4 regions of the Methylocystis rosea genome follow, and region 4 is predicted to be linked to each of the others. Evidence: predicted binding sites of a transcription regulator. Region 4 holds the regulator's gene; each other region holds the start of a gene.
The links. The regulator PhoB, encoded in region 4, activates phosphate uptake and scavenging genes when phosphate is short. The targets are predictions, from matches to a motif close to TGTCATNNANCTGTCAT.
Positions count from the first base shown of each region.

Region 1: EHO51_RS05300 (OprO/OprP family phosphate-selective porin) is a predicted target of PhoB. The motif match lies at 2,610-2,626, and genes of this name have one in related genera.
Region 2: EHO51_RS10085 (DUF2794 domain-containing protein) is a predicted target of PhoB. The motif match lies at 2,791-2,807, and genes of this name have one in related genera.
Region 3: EHO51_RS09295 (PstS family phosphate ABC transporter substrate-binding protein) is a predicted target of PhoB. The motif match lies at 3,050-3,066, and genes of this name have one in related genera.

Region 1 is NZ_CP034086.1:1,115,545-1,120,153, reverse strand. It holds gene lpxK (tetraacyldisaccharide 4'-kinase) at 1-52, shown strand, start outside; gene EHO51_RS05305 (DUF2093 domain-containing protein) at 49-270, opposite strand; gene EHO51_RS05300 (OprO/OprP family phosphate-selective porin) at 596-2,545, opposite strand; gene EHO51_RS05295 (tetratricopeptide repeat protein) at 3,316-4,026, opposite strand; gene EHO51_RS05290 (porin) at 4,157-4,609, opposite strand, start outside.
Region 2 is NZ_CP034086.1:2,077,623-2,082,231, forward strand. It holds gene purB (adenylosuccinate lyase) at 1-957, opposite strand, end outside; gene EHO51_RS10080 (NAD(P)/FAD-dependent oxidoreductase) at 1,050-2,294, shown strand; gene EHO51_RS10085 (DUF2794 domain-containing protein) at 2,316-2,726, opposite strand; gene htpG (molecular chaperone HtpG) at 3,179-4,609, shown strand, end outside.
Region 3 is NZ_CP034086.1:1,907,836-1,912,444, reverse strand. It holds gene EHO51_RS09315 (prephenate/arogenate dehydrogenase family protein) at 1-16, shown strand, start outside; gene EHO51_RS09310 (class I SAM-dependent methyltransferase) at 58-753, shown strand; gene EHO51_RS09305 (polyhydroxyalkanoic acid system family protein) at 728-1,081, opposite strand; gene EHO51_RS09300 (extensin-like domain-containing protein) at 1,133-1,906, shown strand; gene EHO51_RS09295 (PstS family phosphate ABC transporter substrate-binding protein) at 1,934-2,905, opposite strand; gene glnA (type I glutamate--ammonia ligase) at 3,197-4,606, opposite strand.
Region 4 is NZ_CP034086.1:2,856,497-2,861,105, reverse strand. It holds gene pstB (phosphate ABC transporter ATP-binding protein PstB) at 1-760, shown strand, start outside; gene phoU (phosphate signaling complex protein PhoU) at 785-1,501, shown strand; gene phoB (phosphate regulon transcriptional regulator PhoB) at 1,498-2,244, shown strand; gene EHO51_RS13800 (GcrA family cell cycle regulator) at 2,260-2,778, opposite strand; gene EHO51_RS13795 (aspartate aminotransferase family protein) at 3,191-4,387, shown strand; gene argF (ornithine carbamoyltransferase) at 4,387-4,609, shown strand, end outside.

The sequences.
Region 1 (4,609 bases), 1.7 Mb from region 4:
AGCGCTTCGCGGGCTGTGCAAGGCGGACGAAGCGCGTCTTTCCGATCCTTAGTCGGGCTTCTTGACGCCAAGACGCATCAGCTTGGCGTGTGGCCCGCTGTAAGGCTCCTGCAGATCGACATTCCAATAGCGCAGATCCTCGAGCGGGATCGGCTCGCCCGTCACCGCGCAGCGCACATAGGCGCCGGGCTTGCGCACGCGATATTCGCCGTCGAGATATTCGACGACGGCCTCGTCAGCAGGCTGAGGCTGGCGGTCATAGCGGTTCATGCGCGTTCTCAACCCGTAGCGCCGGGGGAACGGACGCCCGACCAGGCGCCTCAGCGTCGTCACGAGCGACCTCATCGGCGAACTCGAGCGCTCCCTTTGGGCGAATTTCAATCGTCAAAAACCATATCATCCGCATAGACGCAAAGAAAAGCCCGCCGGACCTTGGGCTCGGCGGGTTTCGTGCGGTCTGACCGTCTATGCTTACCAATAGACCTTGCCATTAGACCTTAATGGACCTTGCCGCGAACCTCCGCCTGCCATGATGAAGGGGGCCCTGTCGCTTCCGCGCCCCGAGAAGGGGCGCGGAATTTTCGAGTTGCAAGAGCTAGAAGTAGACCTTCGCCCGCATTTCGAGGAACGTCGGGTGCGAGCCACTCTCGTAGGAAGACTGATTGTTCCAGTTCAACGGCGATTTCAGAGACATCACATGGGTCGCGTTGAACTGGAAGGCGATGCCGTTATCCGGATACCAGTTGACGCCTGCCGTCACGTTTTGTTGATAGCCGCCATAGACGCCGGAGTTTGCGATAACGTTCTGCAAGAGAGTTGCATTGGCGATCTGTGCAGGAGTTCCCGGGAGGCCCCCGAATAATCCGAACGCGTTATTGGCGACCGCCAGGTTGTTATAGAGAGACGCGCCCTGGTATGGCCCATTGTTCAGGTTGAGAACGCTCCAGCGGCCGACCAGACCCCATGCGCCCCATCCGCCCCTCATGAACGGATCCTTGATCTTCAGCTGACCAAACGTGACGCCGTTCTTGTCTTTCATGTCGTAGGACTGAGCTTTCTCTTCTCCTGTAATCCACCACTCGCCCTGCACATATCCTCCGGTGGTCACGTAATTGGAATTACCGGGGGAGATAAACAGTCCCTGAGCGGGCGAAGCGGCGCCCAACTGAGCCAGTTGGGTCAACGCAAACTGCTGAGCTGCGGACGTGTTACGGTTATAGTTCGCCATGAGCCACTCGCCCTGGACGAAGAAGTTTTCGTATGAAAATGCCGCCTCAAGGTCGACTTTTTCGATATCCTTTATACAGTTGCCTGCGGCGCTATACTGGTTAAAGTTCACCGCGCCCGCCACCAAGGGGGCAGACTGAGCGAAACGGCCACACGAAAGATCCGTCGTTCCGAGGAAGTTCGTGCCCAGGACATTGGCTTCCGACCCGAGGCGATTGCCTGGCGCCGAGTTACGGTCGTCGCTGTAGGCTGTCGCATTATTTGGCTGATGGTAGCTTCCTGCGACGCCTAAATGCACAAGTCGATGCTCATCCAAGATGGGCGCCCAGGTTACGCGGCCGGTGGTTTCCCAGTAGGCGCCGCCTCCCCAGGGTTGGTACCAATTAGCGTTTTTCACGCCGTAGCCGCTATAGGCCGGCGCTAAAACGCCCGCATTTCCTGACGAGGTGTTAACCGGACGAGCGTTGAGATCCTGGAAGCTCAGCGAGTAAAGACCGAAGTGAGCCGTCCAATTGTCTTTGCCGATCATGCCAGCCGCCACGCCGATATGGCGGAAGGGCGCGATCGCATCGACCGCAAGCGGCCGTTCGATCGTGTCGCGATATTTCGAAGAAGCCAACGCCTCTAAGCTGAAAGACTCGTACTGGCTGCCGATCTTGAAATAGACCGGCTCAGCGAGCAACGGATGCGACAAGCGCGGATCTTGCAGACCGAGGTATGCGTCGCGGAATCCGCCCCAAAGGAAATTGCGGTCGGTTACGTAGTTTCTTGACCAGAACTGGAGACCCGTGCCCCCGTTCGCATTCGGCAGATTTGTATTCCAAAGCTGCGTTGTAGAATTCGCGAAGTCGTACTGGATCTTATAAAACCAGGGCCTGAAGGTACCCTCGACTTCGAGTCGCGCCTGGCCAAAGCCAACATTTCCCTGCCAGCCGTTGCCCGGGGAGCCGACGGTCCCGCCTCCATCTACAAAGAGGCGACCGCCAATCTTGAAGCTAAATTGCTTATCCGCCGTTTCCACGAAAAGGCCGTTCCTAAAGCTGACGAAGACCGGCGGCGGCGGGGGCGGACCCGGCGGGCCCTTCGCCACGACTGCGGCGTTGGCGACGTTGGTCGCGATATTCGCCTGCGCTTTGGCTCCGCGCGTCTCATGACGAAGCTTGGCGACCTCCGCTTCCAGCGGACGAAGCCTCGCGATCTCCGCTTCCAGCATGCGCAGTCGCGCCTCAGTGGCGCTGTCGGCCGCCTGCCCCGTCGTCGAGAGCAATGCTCCCACCGTCGCTAGAGCGAGTGATTGATTGAACCGTGTAATTGCCATGTCCCAGCCTCGCGCTTTCATGAGCGTTTAAAAAAAACAGCGCGCGACTTATGGCCCACGTCGGATGACAAATCCATGACTTAACATGTATTGTCGCAGCATCTAATCGCTATAATTCAACGTGTTGCTGCAGTACCACACATTTAATCGCCTTAGATACAGTACGTTATTGACCTAGGTACTAGTTAAAAGCCGCTTTAACTTACTTTAAGCTTTATGCATAGTATAGCATTTTGCGTACGTCCTTATACATTTTATGACAACAGTCGCATAGTCCCAATAATGTACTATTTTAGCAAACTTCCAGCAATATTATTTCTATTTTATACAATGTACACACATTCGAGAAATATGATTCTCGTTTTAGAAATACAGCAGCAACATGCGACTGCGAATGTCTGCTCGGGTTAAGCAAACGCCATCGCGCGTCGCAGCCCAGCAACGGTCACACGACTCCCGACCCCGTTCCAACTGCCGGGGTGGATGGGACGAAAGGCGCTGTGAAGGGTCCGGAACAGTAGCAGGCTTCTCACCTGCCGGCCGTGGGCAAAGCCCGCCGACCACGGTTGATCAAACGGGCGCAAGGCTTATCGCCGGAGGGGCGTGGTGGCGGACTTGGCTGAACGGGGCTGAAACAACCCTCGTCGATCAGCTGCTCGTGGGACTAAAGCCTGCGAGCCCGACAGCGAAAGACCAAATCCAAATCGAGCGAGAATAGACGGAAATCAAAGGCGGAAACGCTCTGCTCGATCCGAGCGTTCCCCTGCAGCTCAGTCGCAATTTTTAAACTTCGATTCCTTGCAGCGAGCGACCATGGCTTGAGCCTTGGCGGCGTCTGCCGGCGACAATGACTTTGCCGACATGTCGCGCACCGCCTTCTTTTCGGTCTCGCCCATCGACAGCGACTCCGTCGCAAGCTGCGTCCACATGAAGCCGCGCAGCAGATCGCGCTCGACGCCCTGTCCGGCGACATACATGTTGCCGAGATTCAACTGCGCGTCGGCGTCGCCCTGCTCCGCCGCGAGCCGCAGCCATTTGGCCGCTTCCTTGTAATCCTGCGCGACGCCGACGCCGTCATAATACATCGAGGCGATGTTCACTTGCGCCGCCGCCAATCCCTGGCCCGCGGCGAGCAAATTCCACTTCATCGCCTCCTTGTAATCTCTCATGACCACTTGTCCTTCGAGATACATGGTGCCGAGATTGAATTGGGCGGAGGCATTCCCGTGATCTGCGGCCAAGCGAAGCCATTTTAACGCTTCCTTGGGATTGGCGGCGACTCCCTTGCCTGTGAGATACATCGCGCCGAGGTCGCCTTGCGCGCGCGCGTCGCCCTTCTCGGCCAGCGGCTTGAGCAATTTAAACGCGCCAGCGAAGTCGCCGCGTCGCGTTGCGCTGACGGCGTTCTCATAGTCTTCAGCAAGCGCTGACCCTGCCAACGCCAACATAAAGGACAAGGCAACCGTCGCGATCAGCTTCATCTTTCGAGTCCTCGCACCAAACCCAACCAAGGTCATTTCGTTATCAGACGAGCAAACGAAAGTCCCGAAATCGCAAACGCCTCCGGCGCGAAACCGGAGGCGTTTGACAAGAATTAGTCTGACCAGATGATCAGTAGTTCCACTGCAGCTGCATTCTCAGCAGATCCGCCTGGAACTGCCGATAGGGCGCTGCAACCGTATTGGTGCGGTCCATGTGAGAGTAGATCGCGGTGAATTCGAGTTCCGGCAAGGGCTGGTACTCGACGCCGACGTCCCATTCGTTCACACGGCCAGCCGGCGCGTTGTTATCGAATTTGAACCCGCCATTATAGTATTGCCATTTGACGAAGGGGAAATACACGCCAGTGCCGAAGTCCTTGTCCTCATATTTATAGCTGGCTTCGACATAGCCGCCGTTCAGCCGTTTCGCCTCGATGGCGGTCTGCGTGGCGTTGAGCTGCGGCCCGACGCCCCAGTTCCATTCAGCCCGCAGGCCGAACGGCTGCGGATAAATTACGCCAGTGATAGCGACGCGAGAGTCGCGAATGCCCTCGCCGCCATTGGCCACGGCCGGTCCCCAAGT
Region 2 (4,609 bases), 780 kb from region 4:
CGCGTCAGGCCCGATCATGCGCTCGACGGACGAATGCGAAATATCGCGCTCGTGCCAGAGCGCGACGTTTTCCATCGCGGGGATCGCCATGCCGCGCACCAGCCGCGCGAGGCCGGTCAGATTCTCGGTCAGCACCGGATTGCGCTTGTGGGGCATGGCCGACGAGCCCTTCTGCCCGGCCGAGAAATATTCCTCCGCCTCAAGAACCTCGGTGCGCTGAAGATGGCGGATTTCGATGGACAGCCGTTCGACGGAAGACGCAACGACGGCGAGCGTCGCAAAAAACGCCGCATGGCGGTCGCGCGGAATGACCTGCGTCGAGATCGGTTCGACGGTCAGTCCCATCTTATGCGCCACATAGTCTTCGACGCGCGGATCAATATTGGCGAAAGTGCCGACGGCGCCGGAAATCGCGCAGGTCGAAATTTCCCTGCGCGCCTCGACGAGCCGCGCGCGCGCCCGCGCGAACTCTGCATAGGCCTGAGCCAGTTTCAGCCCAAAGGTCGTCGGCTCGGCGTGAATGCCATGCGAGCGTCCGATCGTCGGCGTGTATTTGTGCTCAAAAGCGCGCGTTTTGAGCGCGGAGAGCAGCGCGTCGACGTCGGCGATCAAGAGATCGGCGGCGCGCGACAATTGCACGGCAAGGCAAGTGTCGAGCACGTCGGAAGACGTCATGCCTTGATGCACAAAGCGCGATTCGGCGCCGATGAATTCGGCGAGATGGGTCAAAAAGGCGATCACGTCATGTTTCGTCACCCGCTCGATCTCGTCGATCCGCGCGACGTCGAAGGTGACGAAATCCGCTTTGTCCCAGATCGCCTTGGCGCTCTCCCGCGGGATGACGCCGATCTCGGCGAGCGCGTCGCAGGCGTAGGCCTCGATCTCGAACCAGATGCGAAACCGCGTCTGCGGCTCCCAAATCACGGTCATCTCGGGTCTGGAATAGCGGGGGATCATCCGGCGCGCCCTGAAAATTTGTGGAAGAAGAGAGGCGCTAGCATGCGCGTTGCATCAAAGTCCATATATGAGGCGATCACTTTGGGGGATTCATGCAGTCGACGGATGTCGTCGTTCTTGGCGCCGGAATTGTCGGCGTCAGCGCCGCGCTGCATCTGCAGGCGCGCGGCCGCGACGTCGCGCTCATCGATCGCGCCGGCGCCGTGGGTCAGGAGACGAGCTTCGGCAACGCCGGCCTGATCGAACGTTCTTCCCTCATCCCCTATCTGTTCCCGCGCGATCCGGCGAAGCTCATCAAATATGCGCTGAACCTTCTGCCGGAGGCGCGCTATCACGTCTCGGCCATGCCGGCGGTGGGGCCCTGGCTCTTGCGCTATTGGCGCGAGAGCGCGCCAGAGAGGGTGCAGCGGAATCTCGAGGCGCGACGCCCGCTGATCGAACACAGCCTGAGCGAGCATGAGGCGCTGATCCAGCAGGCGGGCGCCGGCGAGCTGTTGCGCAGGACCGGGTGGATCAAGCTGCATCGCAGCGAGCGGACGCTCGCCGCCGGCCTTGCCGACGCCGAGCGGCTGCGCGCCTATGATCTGCATATCGATACGCTCGACTCGGCCGGGGTCGCGGCGCTGGAGCCCGATCTCGCCCCGATCATGGGCGGTATCCATTACCGTGACACCGCCGCGATCATCGATCCTGCGGCTCTGTCGAAAGCCTATGCCGATCTCTTCGTCTCGCGTGGCGGCCATCTGCTCTCAGGAGACGCGCGCAGTCTTTCGCAAGAGCCGGATGGGCGTTGGCGCTTCGAGACGGGTAACGGGCCGCTCGTCGCCGGCGCCGCGGTTGTGGCGCTCGGCCCCTGGTCGGACGCCATCTACGGGCCGCTCGGCTATCGCATTCCGCTCGGCTGGAAGCGCGGCTACCATATGCATTACGCCGCAAAGGATGGCGCAAAACTCAATCATCCCATCCTCGACGCCGACGTCGGTTATCTTTTGGCGCCGATGCGCCGCGGCGTCAGGCTGACGAGCGGCGCCGAATTCGCCCGCCGCGACGCGCCGCCGACCCCGGTTCAGATCGAGGTTTGCGAACCGACGGCGCGGCGATTGTTTCCGCTGGCCGAACGGCTGGACCCCGAACCCTGGCGCGGCGCGCGGCCCTGCCTGCCGGACATGCTGCCGATCGTCGGTCCGGCGCCGCGTCATCCCGGCCTATGGTTCGATTTCGGCCACGCGCATCATGGGCTGACGCTTGGGCCGGTTTCCGGCCGGCTCCTCGCCGATATGATGACGGGCGAACAGCCCTTCATCGATCCCGCGCCCTATCGGGCCGATCGATTCTGATCTTGCGAAGATGACTTTGTTCTATTCGGCGCCGACGAGCTTGAGCGCGCGGTCCAAGACTCGCACGACGCGCGCGAGATCATGTCCGCGCCGCAGCACGAGCCCCGTCGCCGCGATGACGGAATAGGCGCCTTGCCGACGCGCCAGCGCCGGGTTCTTCTCGATTCGATACAACGGCGCTTCGCTCGCGCGCCGAAAAATCGAGAACACGGCCTTCGCCGGCGTGAAGTCGATCGCATAGTCGCGCCACTCTCCCTGCGCGACTTTCGCTCCATAAAGATTGAAGATGACGTTGAGTTCTAGGCGGCTGAACGAAACCGCCGCGCCGCGCTTGTCTCCCCGAACTCCCGACGCCGCGTCCGGCGAAGCGCCGTTCACGACGACGAGCGCGGGTCGAACCCGGCTGGGCTCCGTCGTCTCCGACTCCGCCATGCGTCCGCTCTCCTCGATCTCTCTTAACCATGTTGGCCCGCAAGAATGCGCCCGGCAAGACTTAATGACTGGTTTACGACGAGAATCTTCGCATCCTTGCGCTCTGATAAGATTTGGCTGGGAAGAATCATACTTTCGCCGACTTGGCGCCCCTTGCCAGCCAAACGCGCCGCCCAAAATGAAGTTCATTGCCTCGACAGCTCGGGGCCACGCGTTTTCGGTTTCGTCAGCCCCCCAGCCCCCCGAAGCGTGAGGTTCAGAGATATAGAGGTCGTGGCGATGGTCGAGCCGGCCGGGAGTTTCGCTCCCGCGCCGGCTCGTCTAGCTTTAGCGGGCCAGCAGCGGCGCCCCGCCGCCGAGGCTCTTGCAAAATTCCGCATTATTGACGAATTCAGGAGCCGCAGTCGCGTCGCCCGCGACGCCATTCTCTTTTTGTTTTCATTGGAGAGAACATGACCGACGACGCCGCATCCGTCGCCGCCGCGGCTCCCGCCGCCGATCCGCAAACCGCCGCCGATTTCGGTTTTGAGGCCGACGTCGCGCGGCTGCTCGAGCTGATGACGCATTCCGTCTATTCGGAGCGCGACGTCTTTCTGCGCGAACTCGTCTCGAACGCCGCCGACGCCTGTGAAAAGCTGCGTTACGAGGCGCTTTCCGACGAAAAACTCGCCGCGCAAGCCGCCGCGCCGCTCGTCACGATCTCACTCGACAAGGAGAAGCGCACGCTGACCGTGGCCGACAATGGCGTCGGCATGTCGCGCGAGGAGCTGATCAGCGCCCTTGGCACCATCGCCAATTCCGGCACGCGCGCCTTTCTCGACAAACTCGGGAAGGAGAAGGACGCCGGCTTCATCGGCCAGTTCGGCGTCGGCTTCTACTCCGCCTTCATGGTCGCCGACCACGTCGAGGTCGCGACGCGGCGGGCCGGCCAGGATCAGGCCTGGCTGTGGAGTTCAGACGGCAAGGGCTCCTATCAGATCGCAGCTCTGCCGCTCGAAGAGGCGCCGACCGTCGGCGCCCGCGTCACGCTGCATCTCAACGCCGACAGCGATGAATTTCTCGACGGCTGGCGGGTTGAAAGCGTCGTGCGCGAGCACTCGGGCGCGATCGCCGCGCCGATTGATCTCATCGCGGCCCCGGGCGAAGAGCCCCGGCGGATCGCCGAAGGCGTCGCCCTGTGGACGAAGCCGAAGTCTGACATCACACATGAGCAATATGTCGACTTCTACCGCCAATTGTCCGGGCAGCTGGACGAGCCCGCGCTGATCGCCCATTGGCGCGCCGAAGGACGCACCGAATATACGGTGCTCGCCTTTGTTCCTGGGGCGCGGCCCTTCGATCTCTTCGACCCGGCGCGAAAGAGCAAATCCAAGCTGTATGTGCGGCGCGTGCTGATATCGCGCGACATGGAGCTGCTGCCCGCCTGGCTGCGGTTCATGCGCATCGTCGTCGACAGCGCCGACATTCCGCTCAATGTCTCGCGCGAGATGGTGCAGAAAAGCCCGGTCGCCGGCGCGATCGGCAAGGCCATCGCGACGCGCATTTTGCAGGAGCTCAAGAAGCTCGCCGACGCGGAGCCCGAAAAATTCGCGGACGTATGGAAGAACTTCGGCTCCGTGCTCAAGGAAGGGCTGCATGAAGACCCGAGCCGCCGCGACGATTTGTTCGAAATTGCGAGGTTCGCCTCGACGAAGTCCGAGGAACAGACCCGCGCGCTCAAGGATTACGTCGCCGATCTGAGGGAAAATCAGACGGCGATTTATTATCTTGTCGGCGACGATATGAAGCGGCTGCGCGCCAGCCCGCAGCTCGAAGGATTCCGCGCCAGAGGCGTCGAAGTGCTGCTTCTCGACGACGCCGTCGACGCCTTCTGGGTGACGAGC
Region 3 (4,609 bases), 950 kb from region 4:
AGCGGAAGGGCGGTGAAAACCGTCTCTCCACGGCCGCGGTCTATACGGGAATCACATATGACCGAGTCGAATTTCGACGCGCTGCGCGCCGCTTTCGAAAACGCCGTTCCCGGCTATGACGCGCTGCGACGCAAACTCATTCCACATTTCGACGCCTTCTACGGGACCACGCTCGACCTTCTCGAAGAGGCCGTCGGCCAAGGAGAATTTCGATGCGTCGACCTTGGCGTCGGCACCGGTCTCTTGTCGGAAATGATTCTCAAGCGGTTTCCCCGCGCGCAGGTCGAAGGCGTCGATCTCGCGCCGAGGATGCTCGATGCGGCGCGCGAACGGCTCGCGGTTTACGGCGCGCGCCTGCGCCTGTCGCTCGCGGACTATGCAACCGCGCCGCTCCCTGGGCCGCTCGACGCCGTCGTCTCGGCGCTCTCCATCCACCATCTCGATCACGAGGCGAAGCGCCGACTCTTCCGGCGGATTCATGATGCGCTGCGACCCGGCGGCGTGTTCCTCAACGCCGACCAGTCGCTCGGCGCGATGCGCGAAATCGAGGACGCCTATCAGCGCCGCTGGGAAGCGGATGTCCGAGGGTCAGGAATCGCCGCCGATGATTTCGCGGCGGCGAGAAAGCGCACGGAGCTCGATCGCAGCGCGACCTTCGCCGATCAGATCGCCTGGCTCGAAGACGCGGGATTCCGCTATGCCGACATCGGCTGGAAGCGCCACCGCTTTACGGTGTTTTACGCGCGGCGCTAGCGTCGTTTTTCGGCGCTTGGCCGATGCGCAAGGCGTCGCCGGCGTTGCGCGAGATTAATTGCTGCAGCTTGCCGGAAATGGCCGCCAACACCCACGGCAGCTGAACGTCGATGCGCAGCAAATCCTTCAGCACCGTGATCTGCGCCGTCGCCGTCTGGCCGAGCGCCGTCACGCGAACCGTTCCGACGTCGCCGGCCCAGGTGACTTCGGAATGCGCGACCTTGTCCACATATTCGCGTTGCATCCTTGCCAGCTGTTCGGAGACTCGGGCTTTCGCCGCTTCGACGCCGAGATCATGCGGCACTGTGACGGTGATGGCGTTCGACATTGGCTTCCTCCACTCGCCCCAATGTAGGCGCCCCTCTGCAGGATTAGAAGAATGGCGCGGCTAAAGGCGATGATGAGGACGACGATCTCTCGCGAGCTTGTGCGCTGTACGGTCGAGGTTGCGCTCGTTCTGGCGTTGAGCGGTGTCGCAACTTCCGCTGGGGCGCTCGACGCGCCGACGCCGCCACGACGACCGGCGTTTCAGACCATCCCCCTACCGGAGGCAAAGCCTGCCGTTGGCGCCAAGCCGCAGCAAGTGGAGCCCCATCCCCCCGAGGATTGCATGGCGAATCTGGGCGCGGCTGGCGTCGCTTTCGAACCCGCCGAAGCGCCTGCCGGCGCGCTTGACGGGTGCGCGATCGAGGCGCCGGTCCGTCTTCTTTCAGTCACGGTCGGCGTACGGCGCGTCGCGCTCAATGCTAAGCCGCTGCTGGGTTGCGCCTTCGCGCTACAATTTTCCGATTACGTGAAAAATCTGCTGGCGCCGCTCGGCCCCGGGACGATGGGCGCGTCGCTCGTCGCGATTGACACAGGTCCAGGCTACGAATGCCGCGGCCGCAATCATGATAACGGGGCCAAGTTGAGCGCGCACGCCAAAGGGCTCGCTCTTGATGTCGGCGCATTTGTTTTCTCGGACGGTCGAAAGATCGCCGTCGACGCTCAGCCGGATCCTCAATCGACAGCTTACGTCAAGGCGCTAAGAACGGCGGCTTGCGGCTGGTTCACCACGATACTTGGACCTGGATCAGATCCCTATCACGCAAGCCATCTTCATTTCGACGTCGAGCGCCATGGATCGAATGGCAGCTATCGCATTTGTCAGTGAGCGCGCGCTCCGGGCCTTCGCCTGCTGTCAATTCGCCGATGCGAGTAGGCCGAGGCGCGTCAGCTCATGCTCGCGAATGTTGCGGGTGATCGGATAATAGCCGCCCTTCTTCGCCTGCGTCTGACCATCTCTCGAAAGAACATATTTGACGAATTCGCCGCTGAGCGTGTCGATCGGCTTCTTTGGGTCCTTCATCAGGTAAATAAAGAGACCCCGCGCCAGCGGATATTTGCGCGAATACGTGTTGTCGAAGGAGGCGTCATAGCAGCTTTTGCCCGACGACAGCGGAACCGCGCGAACCCCCGCCGTCTTGTAGCCGATGCCGGAATAGCCCATCGCGTATTTGTCCTTCGTCACTTCGCTGACGACGGCTTCAGAGCCAACCTGCATTTGTACGGTGTCTTTGAAGTCGGCGCCGGCGAGGGCGTGCTGTTTGAAATATTTATAGGTGCCGGACAAAGCATTTCGACTCTGCAGAGCAATGGGCTTAGCCGCCCATTCGCCGGTGAGGCCAAGTTCGCCCCAGGTTAGGATGCTCTTGCCGCCGCCGCTTTTCGGGTCGGCGGCGAAAACCCGCTCAATCTGCTCCATGTTGATGCATTGGAGCGGGTTGTCCTTGTGGACGTATATCGCCAAGGCGTCGATCGCGACCAGAACCGCCGTCGGCTTGTAGCCATATTTCGCCTGGAAGGCCCCGATTTCATCGGGGTTCATCTGCCGCGACATCGGCCCAAGCTGGGATTCTCCCGAGAGGAGCGCCGGCGGCGCCGTGTTCGAACCCTTGCCGACAAGTTCGATCGACACATTTGGGTAGATCGCTTGAAACCCTTCGGCCCAGAGCTCCATTTCGTGATGCATCGTGTCCGAGCCGACCGACCTCAATTTTCCCGAAAGTCCGTTGACGACCTTGTAGGGGGAGAGCTCCAGATCGAGCGCAACAGCGCCGGCGGCCAAAACTACGAAAGCCGCGACGGCGGCGGAGAGGGCGCGCAGTTTCATGGCTTTTCTCCGTTGCATCAAAATCATTGCGGCCGAAACCACCTCGCCGCGTCAAGCGCGCGATCGACGTGGAGACGGCGTGGGAACGCCCGCCCGAATGTTGTGTGAGACGCTCTTGCTTTCGCCGCAATTTCGCTCGGCGAAATGACAGGCTCATGACGCCTATGCGACAGGACGGCCGCGCAACGTGCAGTCGAAAAAAAGCGCAAAAAAAACCGGAAGGCGAGGCGTCGCCTTCCGGTTTGACGTGATGTGGCCGCAGCGCGAAGGCGCGGCGGCCGCGTCTTTTCGTCAGTAGCTGTAATACATGTCGAATTCGACCGGATGCGGCGTCATCTCGAAGCGCATCACGTCCTGCATCTTGAGGTCGATGTAGGAGTTGATGAAGTCCTCGTTGAAGACGCCGCCGACCGTCAGATAGGCGTGGTCGGCCTTGAGATTATCGAGCGCTTCGCGCAAGCTGCCGCACACCGTCGGGATGGCCTTCAATTCTTCCGGCGGCAGATCGTAGAGATCCTTGTCGGCCGGTCCGCCCGGATCGATCTTGTTGGCGATTCCGTCGAGGCCCGCCATCAGCATGGCGGCGAAGGCCAGATAGGGATTCGCCGTCGGATCGGGGAAACGAACTTCGACGCGCTTCGCCTTCGGGTTGGAGCTGAAGGGGATGCGGCACGACGCCGAACGATTGCGCGACGAATAGGCGAGCAGCACCGGCGCCTCATAGCCCGGAACCAGACGCTTATACGAATTGGTCGACGGGTTGGTGAAGGCGTTCAGCGACTTCGCATGCTTGATGATGCCGCCGATGTACCACAGGCACTCCTGAGAGAGGCCTGCGTATTTGTCGCCCGCGAAGACCGGCTTGCCGTCCTTCCAGATCGACTGATGGACATGCATGCCCGAGCCGTTGTCGCCGAAAACCGGCTTCGGCATGAAGGTCGCCGACTTGCCGTAGGAATGCGCCACCTGATGGATCGCATACTTGTAGATCTGCAGGTGGTCGGCGACCGTGACGAGCGTCTCGAACTTCAGACCGAGTTCGTGCTGGGCGGAGGCGACTTCGTGATGGTGCTTCTCGACCTTGACGCCCATGGCCGCCATGGCGGCGAGCATCTCGCCGCGCATGTCCTGTCCGGCGTCGACCGGCGGCACCGGGAAGTAGCCGCCTTTGGTGCGCACGCGGTGGCCGAGGTTGCCGCCCTCATAGGCCGTGCCGCTATTGGAGGGCAGCTCGGTCGAATCCAGCGTGAAGCCCGTATCGTAGGGCTCGGCTGAAAAGCGCACGTCGTCAAAGACGAAGAATTCGGCCTCAGGACCAAAAAAGGCCGTGTCGCCGACGCCGGTCGATTTCAGATGCTCCATCGCCTTCTTGGCCATGCCGCGCGGGTCGCGGTTGTAGGGCTGGCCTGTCGCGGGCTCTACGACGTCGCAGACGACGGAGAGCGTCGACGCCGCGAAGAAGGGATCCACGGAGATGGAATCCAGATCCGGAAGGAGCGTCATGTCCGATTCATTGATCGCTTTCCAGCCGGCGATCGACGAGCCGTCGAACATGATGCCTTCGGTCAAAGCTTCTTCATCGACAATCGAAACGTCGAACGTCACATGCTGCCACTTGCCGCGCGGGTCGGTAAAACGGAAATCGACGTATTTAACGTCGTTATCCTTGATCTGCTTAAGAACGTCCTTGGCCGTTGTCATGTG
Region 4 (4,609 bases):
GGCGCCGCTGACCAAGGTTTCAATGCGGAATCTCGACTTCTTTTACGGCGAGTCGCATTCGCTCAAAGCCGTCACCATGCCCTTATACGCTAATAAGGTGACATCCTTCATCGGCCCCTCGGGCTGCGGCAAGTCCACGCTGCTGCGCGTCTTGAACCGCATGTATGATCTCTATCCCGGCCAGCGCGCCGAGGGAGAGGTGCTGCTCGACGGCGAGAATATTCTCGATCCGGCGGTCGACATTAACGCCTTGCGCTCGCGCATCGGCATGGTGTTCCAAAAGCCGACGCCCTTTCCAATGTCGATCTATGAGAACATCGCGTTCGGCATTCGGCTATACGAGAAACTGCCGCGCGCCGACATGGACGCGCGCGTCGAAGGCGCGCTGCGCGGCGCCGCTCTTTGGGACGAGGTCAAGGACAAGCTTCACACCAGCGGTCTGGGCCTGTCAGGCGGACAGCAGCAGCGACTCTGCATCGCGCGCAGCGTCGCGGTGCAGCCGGAGATCATTCTGTTCGACGAGCCGTGTTCGGCGCTCGATCCGATTTCGACGGCGAAGGTCGAGGAGCTGATAGACGAATTGGCCAGCCGCTACACCATAGCGATCGTCACCCACAACATGCAGCAGGCGGTGCGCGTCTCTGATTACACGGCGTTCATGTATCTCGGCGAGCTCGTCGAATTCGGCGAGACGGACGACGTGTTCAACAAGCCCCAAGCGAAGCGCACGCTCGACTACATCACCGGCCGTTTTGGCTAAACCAGCGATTCAAGGACGGCGCTCATGAGCGATCATATTGTTAAATCCTACGACCGGGACCTTGAAGCCCTGGGACGCCGCATCGCTGAAATGGGCGGCGTCGCGGAGAAAATGCTGGCGGAGGCGATGGACGCTTTGTCGACCTTCGACGTCGACCTCGCCCACCGCGTCGTCTCCAGCGATCCTCGTCTCGACGCGTTGCAGCGCGAAATCGAGGAGAACGCCATTCTCACCATCGCGCGCCGGCAGCCGCTTGCGGTCGATCTGCGTGAATGCATCGCCGCGATCCGCATTTCCGGCGACATCGAGCGCGTCGGCGATCTGGCCAAGAACATCGCCAAGAGAACGCTCAAGATCGTGTCGGAGGCGCGCGTGCCGCGCGCGATCGTCGGTCTGAAGTCGATGCATGAAATCGCCGCGATGCAGCTTAAGGACTCGTTGGACGCCTACGCCTTGCGCGACACCGAGCGGGCGCGCGCGGTCTGGCAGAACGATTCCGATCTCGACGCGCTGGAGGATTCGGTGTTCCGCGATCTCCTCACCTTCATGATGGAGGACCCGCGCAACATCTCCTTCTGTACGCATCTCCTGTTCTGCTCGAAGAATCTGGAGCGGATCGGCGATCACACGACCAACATCTCGGAGACGGTCGTTTATCTGGTCACCGGCGAGGCGATGCCCACGGAGCGGCCGAAGACGCGCGTTCCCGACTTCGGCCTGAAGGACGAGGCGGCGCAATGAGCGACGTGACGTCCGCCGTCCTACAGCGGATTGGGAAAAGCGATCGGGCGCCGCGAATCCTCGTCGTCGAGGACGAGACGTCGCTCGCGACGCTGCTCGTGTATAACCTTGAAGCGGAAGGCTATCAGGTCGAACATGTCGACAATGGCGATGAAGCCGAACTGCGGCTCGCCGAGTCGCCGCCCGATCTCGTCATTCTCGACTGGATGCTGCCGGGCGTTTCCGGACTTGAAATCTGCCGACGCCTGCGGGCGCGGGACAGCGCGCGAGACATGCCGGTGATCATGCTGACCGCGCGCGGCGAGGAAGGCGAGCGCGTGCGCGGCCTTTCGGTCGGCGCCGATGATTATGTCGTCAAACCGTTTTCGACTCCGGAGCTGATGGCGCGGGTGCGCGCGCTGCTGCGCCGGGCGCGGCCCGAGCGCGTCGCTTCACGGCTCACGCTCGGCGATATCGACCTCGACCGCGACACCCGTCGCGTGCGGCGATCCGGCCGCGAAATCCACCTCGGTCCGACCGAATTCCGGCTGCTCGAATATTTTATGGAGAAGCCCGGACGCGTGTTCACGCGGGCGCAGCTGCTCGACAGTGTTTGGGGCATGTCGGCGGAGATCGACGAGCGTACGGTCGACGTCCATGTCGGACGGCTCCGCAAGGCGCTGATCCGCGGCCGCGAGAAGGATCCGATCCGCACGGTGCGCGGCGCGGGCTATTCTTTCGATGAAACGTTCGGACACGAGTGACGTGTCCGATGCGGTTCACGCGTAACGCTGCGCCCTGAACTGATCGCGCGCGCGGCGGCGATCTTGCGCAGGCTGATAGGCGACGCGCGCGTGATAGGCGCAGTAGGGGCCGCCGCCGATCGTCGACTTGCCGCCGCAGAAGCGGAACTCCGCCGACGTGGGGTCGCCCATCGGCCAGCGGCACATGGATTCGCGGAGCTCCATGAGCGTGACGCGCTCCGATATCGGGATCACGACCTCTTCTTCAGGCGCACGCCGCGGCGCCGCCAGCGCATGCGGCGCGAAAGCGAGCGCAAGATTGCCGTGCGACGAGACGCCGTTCATGCGCGGGTGCGTCGGGCGAGGGGCCTTGGCGACGCGCGGCCGCTGCGCGCTCGCCGTCTTGGCGCGTTCGGCGAGTCCCAGACGATGGATCTTTCCGATCACAGCGTTGCGGGTGATGCCCGGTCCAAGTTCCGCCGCCACTTGGCTGGCGCTGAGACCATCGCTCCAAAGCTTGCGGAGCAGTTCGACGCGTTCGTCGGTCCATGACATTAGGCTCTCCATTCTTTCGGGTCGAGCGCGGATCGGATGTCTTCCGACCGCTGCGCAGGTCTGAAGCCCTGCGGCGATGTGATGCGCATCAACACTCGAGAGAACACGCCCAAACGAACTACGCGGGCGCTGACTAGAAACTTTCTGTTTACTTTGAATCATGCGCGAGTCGCGCTGGCAAGCGCGCGCTGGCGTTCTCAACAGGCTTTCGGCGAGACTGTTGCCCGCAGGACTCACCCTAGCGCGGCCGCGCCAGCTGGCTTTGACGCCAATATCGAACCGCGCCATGGATTTGACCGCGTCGGGCGGCGCGCATAAAATCCCGTCCTGAACTGCCGCCCTAAACGGGCGGCGCTTTGTTTTTTTAGCCTCCTCTGGCCGGAGCCAGCGACGGGAGCATGGAGCAGGGCTTTTGACGTCAGCGCTTTATCCGACCTATCCGCGCGCCGATCTCGCATTCAAACATGGCGAAGGCGCGTGGCTGACTGCGGAAAACGGCGACCGCTATCTCGACTTCAGCGCGGGCGTCGCCGTACTGTCGCTCGGCCACAATCACCCGCATCTCGTCGAGACTTTGAAGCGCGCGGCGGAAGAGCCGTGGCATGTCTCCAATCTTTTTCGCATCCCGCAGGCCGAGCGGCTCGCGGAGCGGCTTTGCGACGCCACATTCGCCGATCTGGTCTTTTTCACCAATTCCGGCGCGGAAGCGGTCGAGTGCGCGATCAAGACGGCGCGCAAATTCCACGCGGTGAACGGACAGCCCGAGCGCTATCGGCTGATCACGTTCGAAGGCGCCTTTCATGGCCGCACGCTCGCGACGATCGCCGCGGGCGGCAACGCGAAATATCTTGATGGGTTCGGGCCGCCCGTCGAGGGCTTCGATCAGGTTCCTTTCGGCGATTTTGACGCCGTCGAGGCGGCGATCACGCAAGAAACGGCGGGCGTCCTGCTCGAACCGATTCAGGGAGAGGGCGGGCTGCGCGTCTTTTCGCCGTCGTTTCTGGCGCGGCTACGGGAGCTTTGCGACGCGCGCGGGCTGCTGCTGGCGCTGGACGAAGTCCAGTGTGGCGTCGGCCGCACCGGCAAGTTCCTCGCCTGCGAACATGCCGGCGTCACGCCCGACATCGTCGCGCTCGCCAAGGGACTGGGCGGCGGATTTCCGCTCGGCGCGTGCCTCGCGACGCGCGAGGCCGCCAAAGGCATGACGCTGGGCGCGCATGGCTCCACCTTCGGCGGCAATCCGCTGGCGACGGCGGTGGGCGGCGCCGTTCTCGACGTCGTGCTCGAAGAAGGCTTCATGGCGCGCGTCGCGCGGCTTGGCGCGCTGTTGCGCCAGCGGCTGGCGGAGCTCGAGGACCGCTTTCCGTCGCTCATCGAAGAAATCCGCGGCGAAGGGCTGATGTTCGGCCTCAAGATGCGGATACCGAATGGCGATTTCGCCGCCGCCGCCCGCGCCGAAGGCCTGTTGACGGTGCTCGCCGGCGACAACGTCGTGCGCCTTCTGCCGCCGCTCATCATTGACGAAAGCGACGTCGCGGCCGCGGCCTCGCGCCTTGGCGCGGCATGCGCCCGGCTCGCCGCGCCTATTGAAAAGCTCGGAGCTGCGTGATGACCGCCCATTCGCTGACGCGGCCGCGCAGCTTCCTCGATCTTTCCGATCACTCGGGCGAAGAGCTGCGCCGCATTCTTAATCTCGCCAAGTCGCTCAAAGCGCGCCGCGTCAAAGGCGTCGAGGCGGCCGAACGACCGCTCGTCGGCAAATATCTCGGCATGGTGTTCGATAAGCCGTCCACTCGCACGCGCGTCTCCTTCGACATTGCGATGCGCGAAC